DNA from 3 places in the Synechococcus sp. WC101 genome. Region 3 is predicted to be linked to each of the others. Evidence: riboswitches for the same ligand, from Rfam matches in the RefSeq annotation. Region 3 holds a riboswitch; each other region holds the start of a gene.
What was found. A riboswitch is a leader RNA that binds a small molecule or an ion and turns the genes downstream of it on or off. The one in region 3 is predicted to bind cobalamin.

Region 1 (4,534 bases), on a different contig from region 3:
CCTTTTGGCAAACCCCACGCCGCCTATCTCTATGAACTGCTGCAGCCCTACTGCCAGCAGGTTTACTTGTCAGCGCGTGCCGGTCAGTGGTCGGGCACAGCTCTAGAGCTCTTGCCCACACTACCAGATCTAGTAGAAAGCGTTGGCCCGATCAGTGGCCTATTGACTGCCTTGAATACTCATCCTGAAGCTAACTGGTTGGTTGTTGCCTGTGATCTACTGAACCTTCGGTCAGAAACAATCCAAAAGCTGCTGGATCACTACCAAGCCGAAACAATCGCAACTTGCTATGTTAACCCCGAGCGCGGCTTCCCGGAAGCTCTTTGCGCCATCTATACTCCTCAAGCTGCAGCGGTACTAGAAAGGGCTTACGCGGAAGGGGTGTACTGCCCTGTGGAAATCCTCAGCAGGCAGCCCTGCACCCTAGTTACCCCCAACCATGAGGTCGAGCTCATGAACGTCAATACCGCCGAGGAGTATGCCACTTTCCAATCAGTTTGGGGTAGTTGCAGCCATGGTAACTCAATCTGTCCTAAGTAAGACCGTAACAATTCAATATGTAGCAGTGCTGCGGGAACAGGCTCAGCGGAGCAGCGAAGTGCTGCAAACCAGTGCAGCAAACTACCTAGAGCTCTATCAGCAGCTGCAAGCAAAGTATGGATTTTCGCTAGCAGCGGATGACGTTAAGGTTGCTGTCAATCATGAGTTCTGTGACTTGACTATGCCGATAGATGAAGGTGCCTTGGTAGTTTTCATTCCACCAGTTTGTGGGGGCTAAATGCTGCGTTTTCTAATTGTGGATAGCACCATCCAGCCAGCTGAACTCAGTCGTTTGCTCGTCAATAACACAGCGGGTGCCTTAGTAACCTTCGAGGGCTGGGTACGCAACCACAGCCAGGGCAAACCTGTTCTCAGCTTGGAGTACGAAGTCTACGAGATCCTTGCCCAGAAGGAGGGCGAGAAGATCCTCCGAGAAGCCCACGCCAAGTTTGGCCTCTGCGGTGCTGTTGCCTGTCACCGCCAGGGTCATCTTGCAATTGGTGATATTGCGGTTTGGGTTGGTGCTACAGCTGAACATCGCGGCGCCGCTTTTGCTGGAGCACGTTACATCATTGATGCAATCAAGGAGCGCTTGCCCATTTGGAAAAAAGAGTACTACTGGGGTGAGCCGCCGCGTTGGGTTTTGTGTCAGAAAGCAAAGCCTTTGTTCCAGCAATTCCATAAGAACGCTATTGCTCGGCAGCCTTGCGGCGATACCCCCTAGCCTCTCTGCTAGTATCAGTGAGGTACCTGACCTGGGGCTGTAGCTCAGCCTGGATAGAGCAAGCGCCTCCTAAGCGCTAGGTCGGCGGTTCAAATCCGCCCAGTCCCGCTAAAACCAGTGATAGGATAAAGTCTACTGTCGGTTCTGACGGGGATCAGCCGTCAGAGGCAACGGGGAAAGTGCAGTGAGAATCTGCCGCTGTCCCGCAGCTGTGAGCCGGTTTTGGACTTGGGATCCCTAGTTCGTTGTTGCAAGAGGCCTTGAGACGCAAGCCAGCCCCTCCAAAACTGAGCAAGTCAGAATGCCCGCCGGCGGTTTTTCCACAGTTCACCATATCTGCGAGGTACAGATATGCTCCCCATTTTGACGTTAGCCCGTTCCCGTCTCGAAGTTTTTTCATCGGCCTGCTTACGGATTTTCGACGCTCTCGGATCGTAGGCACTCAGTCAAAAGCGCGGACAAGAGAGCTGAGCAGTTAGCTCAGGGGCAGCTAGGAGGACGGTTGCTCGCTTTGGTTGCACAAAAGAGTCCTCTGGGCATCCCCCTGTGCAGAGTGGGCAAGCCGCCAGGGTGAAGGAACGCCTTGACAGCTCCGGCAGGTTTCCTGGCCTAGGGAAAACCTTCTGCCGGGATGCCACCGATAGGCATGTCGGCGGCCATCTCTTGCTGCCTAGGTTGGATGACAACTGGCGGCAACCTCAATTACCGAATTCGATTCAGGACAAGGTACCTTATGGCCATTGAAACTCAAACCCTAGGCTATGCCCGCATGGGCAAGCGCCGCGAGCTGAAGAAAGCCCTGGAGGCCTTTTGGGGCGGCACCCTGGAGGCGGAAGCCTTGTTGGCGACGCTGCAGGATCTGGAGAGTCAGGCCTGGCGAACCCAGCGACAGGCCAACCTCGACCACATTGCCGTAGGAGATCAAACCCTCTACGACCACGTTTTGGACTGGGCCACCTGGCTGGGGCTGATTCCCTCCCGGTTTCAGAGCTTATCAGGCCTGGAGCGCTACTTTGCCATGGCGCGGGGGCAGGAGGGGCTGCCGGCCTTGGAAATGACCAAGTGGTTTGACACCAACTACCACTACCTGGTGCCGGAAATTGAGGCCGACGCGATCCCTCAGGCCCATTTCGACGACTTCCTGGCCACGGTGCGACGGGCGCAAGGGATCCTAGGAAACCGCACCAGCCCCGTCCTCCTCAGTCCGGTTACCCTTCTTGCTCTAAGCCAGCGCTCTGGCGAGTTGCGGGGGGATCTGGAGAAGCTGCTTCCTCTCTACAGAGAACTCTTGCAGGAGCTGCAGCGCCTGGGGATCCGGGAAGTGCAAGTCCATGAGCCCATCTTGGTGACCAGCGAAGGCAAAAGTCTTCAGGAAGCGGTGGAGCAGACCTACCGCTGGCTTGCAAGCGTGGGGATCCCTCTCCACCTGGTTACCTACTTTGACGACTTGGGGGAGACTTACCCCTGGGCGGTGGAGCTTCCGGTAGCTGGCCTCAGCCTCGACTTCACCCGCGGCCACAACCTGGAACTGGTCAGAGCCCACGGCTTCCCCGCCGACAAGATCCTGGGGGCGGGGGTAGTGGACGGGCGCAACGTCTGGCAGATCCAGCCCAAAGCCGTTCTGGCCACTCTGCAAGAGCTGCAAGCCCTAGCCCCCAACCTGCGGGTGCAGCCTTCTTGCTCGCTCCAATTTGTGCCCCACGACGCTGCTCTGGAAACCCACCTGCCAGAGCCTTTGCGCAATGTTCTCAGCTTTGCCGAGCAGAAGCTGGCCGAGGTGGTTCTGCTGGCCCGCACCCTCAACGGCGAAGACACCGCCGCCCAGCAGCAGGAGCTGGAGCAGCAGTGGCAGGCCTTCCAGGACTTCAATCCCCCCAACTCTACAGTGCGCCAGGCCTTGGCCAACCTGACGGCGCAGGACTTCCAGCGCTCCCTTCCCTACGAGCAGCGTATAGGCCGGCAGGTCAAGCTGCCACCGCTGCCGACCACCACCATCGGCTCTTTTCCCCAAACCCCCGAAGTCCGGCAGTGGCGGGTCAAGTACAAAAAGGGCGAGATCTCCCAGGCCGAATACGAAGCTGCCATCGACGCCGAAATTGCCAAGTGCATCCGCATCCAAGAAGAAATTGGCCTGGATGTGCTGGTGCATGGTGAGTTCGAGCGCACCGACATGGTGGAATACTTCGCCCAACAACTGCAGGGCTTTGCCTTTACCGAGCACGGCTGGGTGCAGAGCTATGGCAGCCGCTGCGTGCGTCCCCCCATTCTCTACGGCGACGTGTCTCGCCCTCGCCCCATGACGGTGCGGGAGTTCAAGGTGGCCCAATCTCTGACTCAAAAGCCGGTCAAGGGGATGCTGACAGGGCCGGTAACCGTGCTCAACTGGTCCTTCCCCCGCGTTGACGTTTCCCGTCGCGAGCAGGCCCTGCAAATTGCCCTGGCCCTGCGGGCAGAGGTGGCCGACTTGGAAGCTGCCGGAGCCGCGATGGTGCAGGTGGACGAGCCAGCGCTGCGAGAGGGGCTGCCCTTGAAAAAAGAGCGCTGGCCAGAATACTTAAGTTGGGCGGTGGAGGCCTTCCGCCTGACTACCGCTGGCGCCAAGCCCGAAACCCAGATCCACACCCACATGTGCTACTCGGAGTTCGGGGACATCATCGAGCACATCGAGCGTCTGGATGCCGACGTCCTCTCCATCGAAAACAGCCGCAGCAGCAACAAAACCTTGCTGCAGATTGCCCAAGCCGGCTATCGCCACCAGGTAGGCAACGGCGTTTACGACGTTCACAGCCCGGCGGTGCCCGACACCGAGCAGATTCTCCGGCAACTGCGCCTGGGAGTGGCCCACTTGCCGCTAGAGCAAACCTGGGTCAACCCCGACTGCGGCCTAAAAACCCGCCGCTGGGAGGAAGTGATCCCTGCCCTGAAAAACATGGTGGCAGCCACTCAGCGTCTAAGGGAGGAGCTCCAGGCCACCTAGCCCCCGGCAAGGTTGCTCAGGCCAGCGTCTCCTCCGCGGGCAACCGTGCGGCTACGACACTCCTAGGCCGCCTTGCGGCTGGCAAATAGGGCAAGATGAGAGTGGGGCTTTGCTCCGCTGGATCAACGGAGGCCAGAAGGGATCCCCGCTGTGTCTGTTGCCACCGCAGCAACAATCATCAATTGCCATCTCTAGCCATCTCAAGGTAGTTCTAATGAATCCAACACTCTGGGTTTTTTGGGGCCTAGTCCTGCTCCTAGCTATAGGATTGGGAGCCTACCTGTTGACCGCCC
Region 2 (4,534 bases), on a different contig from region 3:
CGCCTGGTGCAGGAGGCCCAGGGATCCAAAGCTCCCATTCAACAGGTGGCGGATCGGGTGACGGCCTGGTTTGTGCCGGCGGTGATCGGGGTAGCCATCCTAACTTTTGTGCTCTGGTGGGGGCTGGCGGGCAATCCGACGCTGGCTTTGGTGAACACCATTGGGGTGCTGATCATCGCCTGCCCTTGTGCGCTGGGGTTGGCCACCCCCACCTCGATCATGGTGGCGACGGGGCGGGGGGCAGAACTGGGGATCCTGGTGAAGCGGGCCGAAAGCCTGGAATGGCTGGCCCATCGCCTGGGCACAGTCGTCCTGGACAAAACCGGCACCCTCACCGAGGGCCGTCCCAGCGTCACCGAGATCTGGACGCCAGGATCTTCCCCCCTAGCCCTGTTGCGCCTGGCAGCAGCGGTGGAACAACACTCGGAACATCCGCTGGCCCAGGCAGTGGTGCAAAAAGCCGAAGCCGAAGGCATCTCGATCCCGCCGGCCCAGCACTTTCAGGCAAAAGTGGGCGAGGGGGCAGAAGCCTGGGTGGAGGATCAGTGGGTCGGCATCGGTCGGCTGAGCTGGTTGCAGGCGATGGGGATCGCTTGGGATCCCTCTTGGTTGGAGCGGGTTCAGACCTGGGAAAGCCAGGGCAAAACGGTGATCGGCGTGGCGCAATCCCACCGTCTGGTGGGGCTGTTGGCCATTGCCGACCCCATTAAACCCACCTCCCCTGTAGCGGTGCGCCAGCTTCAGGAGATGGGCCTGGAGGTGATCCTGCTGACCGGGGATAACCCCACCACCGCCCAGGCCATTGCTCGGCAGGCAGGCATTCGCCGGGTGATCGCCCAAGTCCGCCCTGAGCAAAAGGCAGCCTATATTCGCCAGCTCAGACGGCCCCGCCACCGGGTAGCGATGGTGGGAGATGGCATTAACGATGCGCCGGCACTGGCAGAAGCCGATGTGGGGATCGCCATCGGGACGGGCACCGATGTGGCCATAGCCGCCAGCGACATTACCCTGATATCCGGCGATTTGCGGGGCGTGGTTACCGCCATTCAACTTAGCCGCGCCACCCTTGCCAACATCCGCCAAAACCTCTTCTTCGCCTTTATCTACAACACGCTCGGGATCCCGATTGCCGCCGGGGCGCTCTACCCCTTCACCGGTTGGCTGCTCAACCCCATGCTGGCGGGGGCGGCCATGGCCCTGAGTTCCGTTTCGGTGGTCGCCAATGCCCTGCGCCTGCGACACTTTCGAGCCCACAGACCGGCAGGCCGGCGTTAGGCCTTCTCCCAGGGGCAAGGGGGATTAGCGCGGCAACAGTTTTGCTGCCCTTTGAGCATGAGTCTGCCGTACCGCTCATGCCTCAGGGCTATCTTCTGGCAGACAAGGACATCCCCCCCAGGGGGCTTGGTGAACGACAAGCGGCAAGCTAACCTAAAAGGCTCAGGCAGACTGGGGAAAGCGCGGTGCAAATCCGCCACTGTGACGCAACTGTGATGGGATCCCTCCCTCAGCCAGAACACCCACCTGCCGTTGTCCTGTACCCCTTGCGATTCACAAGGAACGGAGTTTTTTGTGTTGGATGTCCTCAGTTTTTCCCCTCCCCGTGCGGTTGGGCAGTTTTCTTCTCCTGCCTTGCCCCTGTTGCTCATCGGCCATGGATCCCGCGACCCTGAAGGGCGGCAAGCCTTTCTGGAGTTGGCCCAAGTCTACCAATCCCTCACTCCCCATCGACCGGTGATCCCCTGCTTTCTGGAGCTGACCCAGCCAACCATTGCCCAGGGGGTAGAGCAGTGCTTGGCCCAAGGGTGGCAGGAGATCGTGGCCCTGCCGCTGTTGCTGTTTGGGGCCCGCCACAACAAGTTCGATGTGACGATGGAACTGGATCGCCTGCAGGCCCTCTATCCCCAGTTGCGCATTCGTTACGGTGGGCCGCTGGGGATCCGCATCGAGATCCTGCAACTGCTGCGAGACCGATTGGCTGCTCTGATAGCTGCCCAACCGCGGCGGATCCCAGAGGCAGAAACCGTGCTCCTATTTGTGGGTCGCGGCTCCAGCGATCCTGAGGCCAATGCCGAAGCCTGTAAACTGGCTCGGCTGCTTTGGGAAGGATCCGGGTTTGCCGCTGTGGAGACCTGCTTTATCGGCATTACCCATCCCCGCCTGCCTGTGGGGTTGGAGCGGGCCTCGTCCTGGCAGCCGCGTCGGGTGATCGTGCTGCCCTACTTTCTGTTTACGGGGGTGTTGGTGAAAAAAATCGAGGCGGCAGTGGAGAAACAACGACAACGACAGCCGGAAATCGACTGGCTGATGCTGCCGGAATTGGGCCTTGTGGATACGGTGCTGCACAGCCTGCAGCAACTGGAGCAGGAAGCCCTGCAGGGCCAAACCCCGATGAACTGCCACCTGTGCAAGTTTCGCCTGGCCGTGAGCGCAGAGGTTGGAGCTGGATCCAGCCATCACCACCCTCACGAGCATCATGACCACCATCACGGGCACGGATCCCATCACCATCACTCTCACCATCACCACAACCACGGCCATACCCCCGCAGCAGCAGCGGATCCCTGGGCCGAATTGCAGAGCTACCACCAGCGGGCTTGGCAAGTGCCCTAAGCGAGAAACAGAGGCTGCCGGCGGGATAAACTGAGATGCAGGCAGGCGATCTGTGAACCTGACCTCTGGTTCTCCTGCTCCGGTGGTTCTGCTAGCGAAAAAACAGAAACGATGATGTTCTCCCGCTCCTCTTGGGTCTCAGGTGCCGCTGCCGCGGGGAGCGGGATCTTTGTCTTCGCGTTGGTGGTGGGCCTGCTGGATCAGATCCTGCCGACCCTGCCCAAGGTTTCCCTGTCCTTGGCCGGGATCCCTGGGCTCCTGGCTGCAATTGGGGCCTCCTACGGGGTTTGGCGGCTGGTTCAGATGGGTCTGCAGTCGCATTCCTGGCCTGACTTTCGAGAATCGCTGTTGGCGGCTGTGTCTCCCTTCGATCCTGCCGATCACGGTGGTAGGCCGCGGCAACCCGAAGTGGATCCGCGTCCTCTGCAAGTGGCTGAGGAGATCCGCCAAACCCAGCTCCGCCACCAAAAGATCCTCGACCGCACCAAGCAGCAGGTGAAAGCCGAAATCCAAACCTGCGAACGCCCCCAAGCGCAACTGCGCAGCGAGCAGCAGCGGTGCCGAGTTCTGCAGGCCCAAGCCCAACGGTTGCAACGGCACTTGCAAAATCTCCAAACATCATCCCCGCCCTCTTCCCCAAACTCCAAACCGGCCAAACCCACACCAGAGCGGGAACTGCGCCACAGGCTCCGCCAACTTCAATCGCAAGTTACCACCCTAAAAATAGAGCTGGAACGGCAAGGGATCCAACTGCAGCAGTCGGAAGCCGAGCGGGCCCAACTCCAGCAGCAGCAGCAAAAACTTAAGCGCCTCCTGCAGCGCACAAAATCCGAAAACCAAAAGCTGCGCTCCCAACAGGAGGAATGGGCCCGGCAACTGGAGCAATCCCAGCAGGAGTTGCGGACTTTGCGGGAGTCCTACCGCGCCCTGCAGACCCTCTGGGAGATAGGCTCTACCCTAACTCCCAAGACGACTGCTTCTGAAATTGCCGCCGCCGAACTCTCTGGCACCTCCGGCTAGCCGCAGCCTCGGCTCACCCGCTGCAGGACAAACACACTCCCTTCGCTGCCACGCCCAATCCGCAGGTCCTCATCCAAATAGGATAGGTGATATCCAGCCAACCCCTTGGCTCGCGGCGGCGAACGTCGATCTGCACCGCCGGGATCCGTTTGGGATCCCGCTCGAGCAGATAGAGAAAACTCTCGATCTCGTAGCTCATCAAGGCCTGGGATCCGAGCACCAAGCGCTCGAAAATGACCCTGACCCGGCATTCCGACTCTGGGTAGAAGCGGGCCGCCACCGCCACAACTCCCCGGGGCAGCCAAGCCTGCAGCCAGCCGGATCCCTGGATCTCCGCCACGTTAAAGACCCGCCCAGCTTTGGCCCGAATGCACTGGTAGATCTCGCCGGTGGTCAGAAGGGGCAACTGGGCCAGCCGCAGCAGGTCTGTGCTGGTGGTAAATAGGGTAAGCCAGTTCCCCTCCAACTGTTCAGGAACAGAGGTTGGCCTGGGGGTGGGGTTGAGCGCCTCCAAAGCAGCAATGTGAGACAAGATCTGGGCTTTCTGGTCAGGGGAAACCTTCCGGCCTCGGTCAGCCCCCTCCAGCAGGCGCAACAGGGCCAGCTTTTGCTCAGCCAAAGACTCAGGCATGGGCACACTCCACAGGCACCGGCCCTATTCTAGAGAACACGGGATCCCTCTGCCCTCAACCCTCCGCTTCCACCGGCTTCAGATTTAGATTTATTAGATCCGCCACCTGCTCGTACCCCAAGCCGGCCCGCACCAGCAGCGGCTCCGGCCCCGTGAGATCGATCACCGTCGAGACCTGGGCCCGATAGGGAGCCTCGTCATCCAGCACCAAATCCACCTGTTTCTCCAACTGTCGCATTTCCTCGGCGGTAAAGATTCCCCCCTCTTCCCAAT
Region 3 (4,534 bases):
GCTTACTGCTGGCGGCAGGAAGGGATCCCAGTTGGGCGCAAACTTCCCTGGACACCGGCCTTTTGGAGAAGCAGGCCCTGCCCCAAGCGCCGCCGCTGCCGGACGACCGCCCCGCCATTTTTGTGGATGCCGCCAATGGCAGCGATACCCAAGGGGATGGATCCCGCAACAACCCCTTCAAGACCATCACCCATGCCATCAGCCGGGCGCCAGCCGGCAGCATCATCCAGCTTCTGCCGGGGGTGTACAGCGCAGAAAGCGGCGAAGTCTTCCCCATCCGCCTCAAGGCCGGCCTTATCTTGCGCGGGGACGAGTCCACCTTGGGAGAGGGCTACCTGATCGATGGCGGCGGCACCTACATGAGCCCGACCTTGGCCCGGCAAAACGTTGCCCTGCTGGCAGAGACCGGCTCAGAGGTGCGGGGGGTTACCCTGCGCAACCAGGGTCGGCGCGGCTACGCCCTCTGGGTAGAATCGGCTTCCCCGCGCATTCTCAACAACAGCTTTGTGGGCAGCATCCACGACGGCATTTTCATCGCCGGCGCCTCCAACCCCTGGATAGAAGGCAACCGCTTCTACAAAAACGGGGCCAACGGCATCTCCGTCTTGGGCACCTCCCAGCCCACCATTGTCAACAACCTCTTCCAAGAGACCGGCTTTGGCCTCACCATCGACCAGCGCTCGGCGCCGATTGTGCGCAACAACCGCATCCTGCAAAACCGCACTGGCATTGTTGTCGGCGGCAGCGCCCGTCCCATCCTGCGCAACAATCTCATCGCCCGCAACTTGGAAACCGGTCTCACGGCCATCACCAACGCCCAGCCAGACTTGGGCACGGCCTCGGAGCCGGGCAACAACATTTTTGAGGGCAACGGCCAGTACGACATCCTCAACGCCACCCGCGGTCTGCGCCTCAACGCCAACGGCAACCAACTGGCCGGCAAAACCAAAGGGGAACTGAATCTGGCCGGCCAGACCACGGTGGCTGCGCTGCCCAGCAACGCCCCGCCACCCATTGCGGCAGGCGGCTTGACGCTGCCCACAACTCCGCAGGCCGAGCCTCCGGCTCCCAGCAGGGATCCCCAGCCGGCGGCGGCCTCTCCCACCTTGCCGGTGGTGACGGTGCCCCAATCGACTGCCCCCGTTCCCCCTCCTGCAGCGGGATCGGGAGGGCGCATTTTGCCCAGTGCCCCCCCTCAGCCGGCAGGCGCTCAACCCCAGGAGTTTGTTGCCGTCCCCTTCACCCCCGATGGCTCCACCACGCCTGCCCAACCGGTTGAGCCTGCTCCTGCCACTCCCGTCCGCCAGCAATCTGTGGCTCCTCTCACGGATATTACTACCCTCCTGCCACCCCCGGCTCGCCGACAAGCGGGCAGCAGCCCAACAACCCCCCCTGTTCCCGTTGCCGCGGCTCCAGAACCGGCGGTAGCCCCAGCAGAGTCGGCCACCCGCTTTCGTGTGCTGGTGACCCCCAAGGGCAGCGACGATTTGCAGCGGCTGCGGCAGCTCGTCCCCGAAGCGGTGGAGACCGTGTTCAACGGCAGGAGGGTGCTGCAGGCCGGCCTCTACGACAGCCGCAGCCAGGCCCAGTCAGTCTTGGATCGGCTGTTGGACGCCGGCTTTGACGCGGTGGCGGAGATGATCTTCCGTTGACCTCACTGCCCAGGGATCCCCCCCGGCAGGATAGGAACTCCCCAGCAGGGAATGTATGATGCCTAGCACGGCTTTTTCCAGAGCAATGGGGAGGAAAGCCGTGCCGTCAGGTTGTCCTGGGGATCAGCCAGGGCAAGCAATGGGGAAAGTCCGGTGCAAATCCGGCGCTGTGCCGCAACTGTGATGGGCTGAGGCCCTCAGTCAGGATGCCCGCCTGCGGCTTTGGCTCAAAGCTTAGCCCTTCCGCGTCGCACGGAAGCAGGAGCAACCGGATGAAAGTAACTGTATGTCTCAGCCTTGGGCTGGGGATCTTGAGTTTGGGGATCCCGGCCTGGGGGCAGGCAATCTTGGATACCGGCCTCAGCGCCGAGATTTTGAATCAACCCGTCACCACCCCGTTTCGCCGTCCCGGCCTGCTGCGAGAGTCTTCCCGCCCAGTCTATGTCATCACCCGCCAGCAGATGCGCCAGCAAGGGGCAAGGACGGTGCAGGAAGCCCTGCGCTACTTGCCCGGGATCCTCAGCGATGGCACAGCGGGAACTCAGTTGGGAGCTCTTAGCTCTCAATTCATGCGAGGGGCGCGAACGGCGCAGGTATTGGTGCTCTTGGATGGCCGCCCTCTCAACGATCTGGGTTTTTTCGGGGGGTTTGACCTCTCGCAAATCACCACCGATGTCGTCGAGCGAATTGAAGTCTCCCCCGGCGGCGGCTCTACCCTGTACGGCTCAGACGCCGTTGGCGGCGTGATCAACATCGTCACGGTGGAGCCGCAGCCAGAAACGGAGACGGTGCTGGAAGCGGCGGTCGGCAGCTACGGTCTCAATGAGCAAGGGATCCAAAGTCGCGGCCAAGCCCAGGATCTGGGCTGGGTGCTCAGCTATCGCCGTCTGCAAAGTAACAACGACTTTCCCTTTGCCATTGAGCGGCTGGGCAAGTCAGGCAGGCGGGAAAACTCGGCGGTGGAGTACCACAACTTGCAGGCCAAGCTCACCTGGCAACTGGCCGAAGATCAAGTCCTAACAGCCAACGCCCTCTACCTCAACAAAGCCTTTCGCGTGCCCGGCAGTGTAGAGTTTCCCTCTCCCGACGCAGAGCAAAACACCAACGATCTGCTGCTGGATCTCAGTTGGCTGTGGACTCAGGAAACAGGATCCCTGCAGGCAAGAGTCTTTTTGGACGATCTCAACTACCGCTTCAGCGCTCCGCAAAGCCAGGGATCCCGCGACGTCATCTTGCGCAATGGCTGGGGATCCCAGCTTCAATATGCTTGGCAGGCCGGCGAAAACCTAGAGGGAGTTTTGGGGGCAGATTATCGCTCTATCTCAGCCCGCAATACGACTTTTTCTTTTGCCAGGGGTTCTGCCAATATCAACTACGACGATACGGTTAACCAGGGGGCCCTGTTTGCCCGCCTGGACTACAGCCCGGATCCCCAGTTCCACCTCGACCTGGGCATCCGTCAGGACTTCAGCAGTTTGGCCAACGGCTCGGCCACCTCGCCGGCTGTGGGGATCCGGTGGGCAGTTGCCGAGGGAACTACCTTGAGGGCCAGCTACGCCGGCAGCTTTCGCACCCCCTTGATCTCGGAATTGTTCTTTCGGCTGCGCGGCTTTTTTGAAGTGGATGGCAACCCCAATCTCCGCCCAGAGCGAGGGGAAAGCTTTGACATTGGCTTAGATCAAGCCTTGGGAGATTTTGGCCTGCTGCGCTTGACTTTTGCCCACAACCGCATCCGCGATGGCATCACCTTTGTCAGCCTTGGGCCGCGCCGAGGAACCTATGAAAATATTGGGCTGGTTGAATACACCGGCCTGGAGGCAGCTTTGGATGTGCGGCTGGGGGAAAACTGGATGCTTTTTGCCAACTACACCCTCAATGATCCCATCATCCGCGCCGCCCTTGACCCAGCTACAGTTGGCAAGCAGCTAGCCTTTGTGGGAGCCGATAGCCTGAACTTAGGCCTGACCTACCGTCACGAGCAAGGCTGGCACAGCTCAATTTTAGTCCATCACATTGGGAGCTTTTTTACCAACAACACCAACACGGAATCCCTGCCAGGCTACACCACCGTAGCTTGGCGAGGAGGGATCCCGTTGACTGAGGACCTAAGCCTAGAGATGGGGATCGACAACCTGCTAGACGAGCAGTATGAAGTCTTCCCCGGCTATCCCGGCGTTGGTCGCACGCTGAGGGTGAACCTGCGGGGGCAATTTTAGCGACATCTCAGGCTGTTTTTAACTCCCTGGCTAGCCATTTGTAGGGTGCTTCTAGTTTGGAAGCAACTGTATGACGATCTCAACCAGAATCTCGACTCAAGCTGAGGCCAAACATTACCTTTGGGTTTGTACCACCTGTGGATCTCGCTGGGTCAACGGCCAAAAAGAAGGGACTAGCAAAGGAGAAATGCTCCTGGCTGCCTTGCAATCGCAGGTGCTCAATCCTCAATTGCAGCTTAAGCCGGTTGCCTGTATGAGCGGCTGCAGCCATGCCTGCGTGATTGCCCTGGCAGCCCCTGGAAAGATGACCTACGTGTTTGGAGATCTCGATCCCCAAGACGTAGAGCCAATCTTGCAAACAGCGAAGCTGTATTTGACAAAGCCCGATGGCGTCCTGCCCTGGGCAGAGCGCCCTCTTAAAAAGGGGGTGATTGCCCGCATTCCACCAGTCCAATAGGAGCAACCTATGGCCGCTTTCAGCCCCTGGATCACGCCTCTAAACCAGAGTTGGCAGGAGGTTTCCCCCACTGGCTGGATAACTCTCTACGAAGGGATCCCGGCTCACATCGACTGTCTTGGGCCATTGCTCTATGAGCTCTTTCAGGAGCGCTGGGCCGAGATCCAAGTGGGCCAGGTGGTGGAGGGAGGAGTGCTGGAGGCGGCCTT

Region 1: another riboswitch for cobalamin. It lies ahead of metE (5-methyltetrahydropteroyltriglutamate--homocysteine S-methyltransferase); the one in region 3 lies ahead of NW809_RS01525 (TonB-dependent receptor).
Region 2: another riboswitch for cobalamin. It lies ahead of NW809_RS03915 (sirohydrochlorin chelatase); the one in region 3 lies ahead of NW809_RS01525 (TonB-dependent receptor).

What each region holds. Positions count from the first base shown of each region.
Region 1 is NZ_JANSHG010000121.1:1,159-5,692, forward strand. Features, by position in the region: gene moaC (cyclic pyranopterin monophosphate synthase MoaC) at 1-540, shown strand, start outside; gene NW809_RS09045 (MoaD/ThiS family protein) at 515-778, shown strand; gene NW809_RS09050 (molybdopterin synthase catalytic subunit) at 779-1,264, shown strand; tRNA gene NW809_RS09055 (tRNA-Arg) at 1,298-1,372, shown strand; cobalamin riboswitch at 1,387-1,592, shown strand; gene metE (5-methyltetrahydropteroyltriglutamate--homocysteine S-methyltransferase) at 1,998-4,241, shown strand; gene NW809_RS09065 (methyltransferase domain-containing protein) at 4,456-4,534, shown strand, end outside.
Region 2 is NZ_JANSHG010000034.1:3,924-8,457, forward strand. Features, by position in the region: gene NW809_RS03910 (heavy metal translocating P-type ATPase) at 1-1,275, shown strand, start outside; cobalamin riboswitch at 1,404-1,540, shown strand; gene NW809_RS03915 (sirohydrochlorin chelatase) at 1,570-2,610, shown strand; gene NW809_RS03920 (hypothetical protein) at 2,722-3,630, shown strand; gene NW809_RS03925 (PAP/fibrillin family protein) at 3,627-3,881, opposite strand; partial or broken gene NW809_RS03930 (PAP/fibrillin family protein) at 3,773-4,261, opposite strand; gene NW809_RS03935 (L-threonylcarbamoyladenylate synthase) at 4,317-4,534, opposite strand, start outside.
Region 3 is NZ_JANSHG010000011.1:14,641-19,174, forward strand. Features, by position in the region: gene NW809_RS01520 (DUF1565 domain-containing protein) at 1-1,652, shown strand, start outside; cobalamin riboswitch at 1,744-1,885, shown strand; gene NW809_RS01525 (TonB-dependent receptor) at 1,925-3,868, shown strand; gene NW809_RS01530 (DUF1636 domain-containing protein) at 3,939-4,325, shown strand; gene NW809_RS01535 ((2Fe-2S) ferredoxin domain-containing protein) at 4,335-4,534, shown strand, end outside.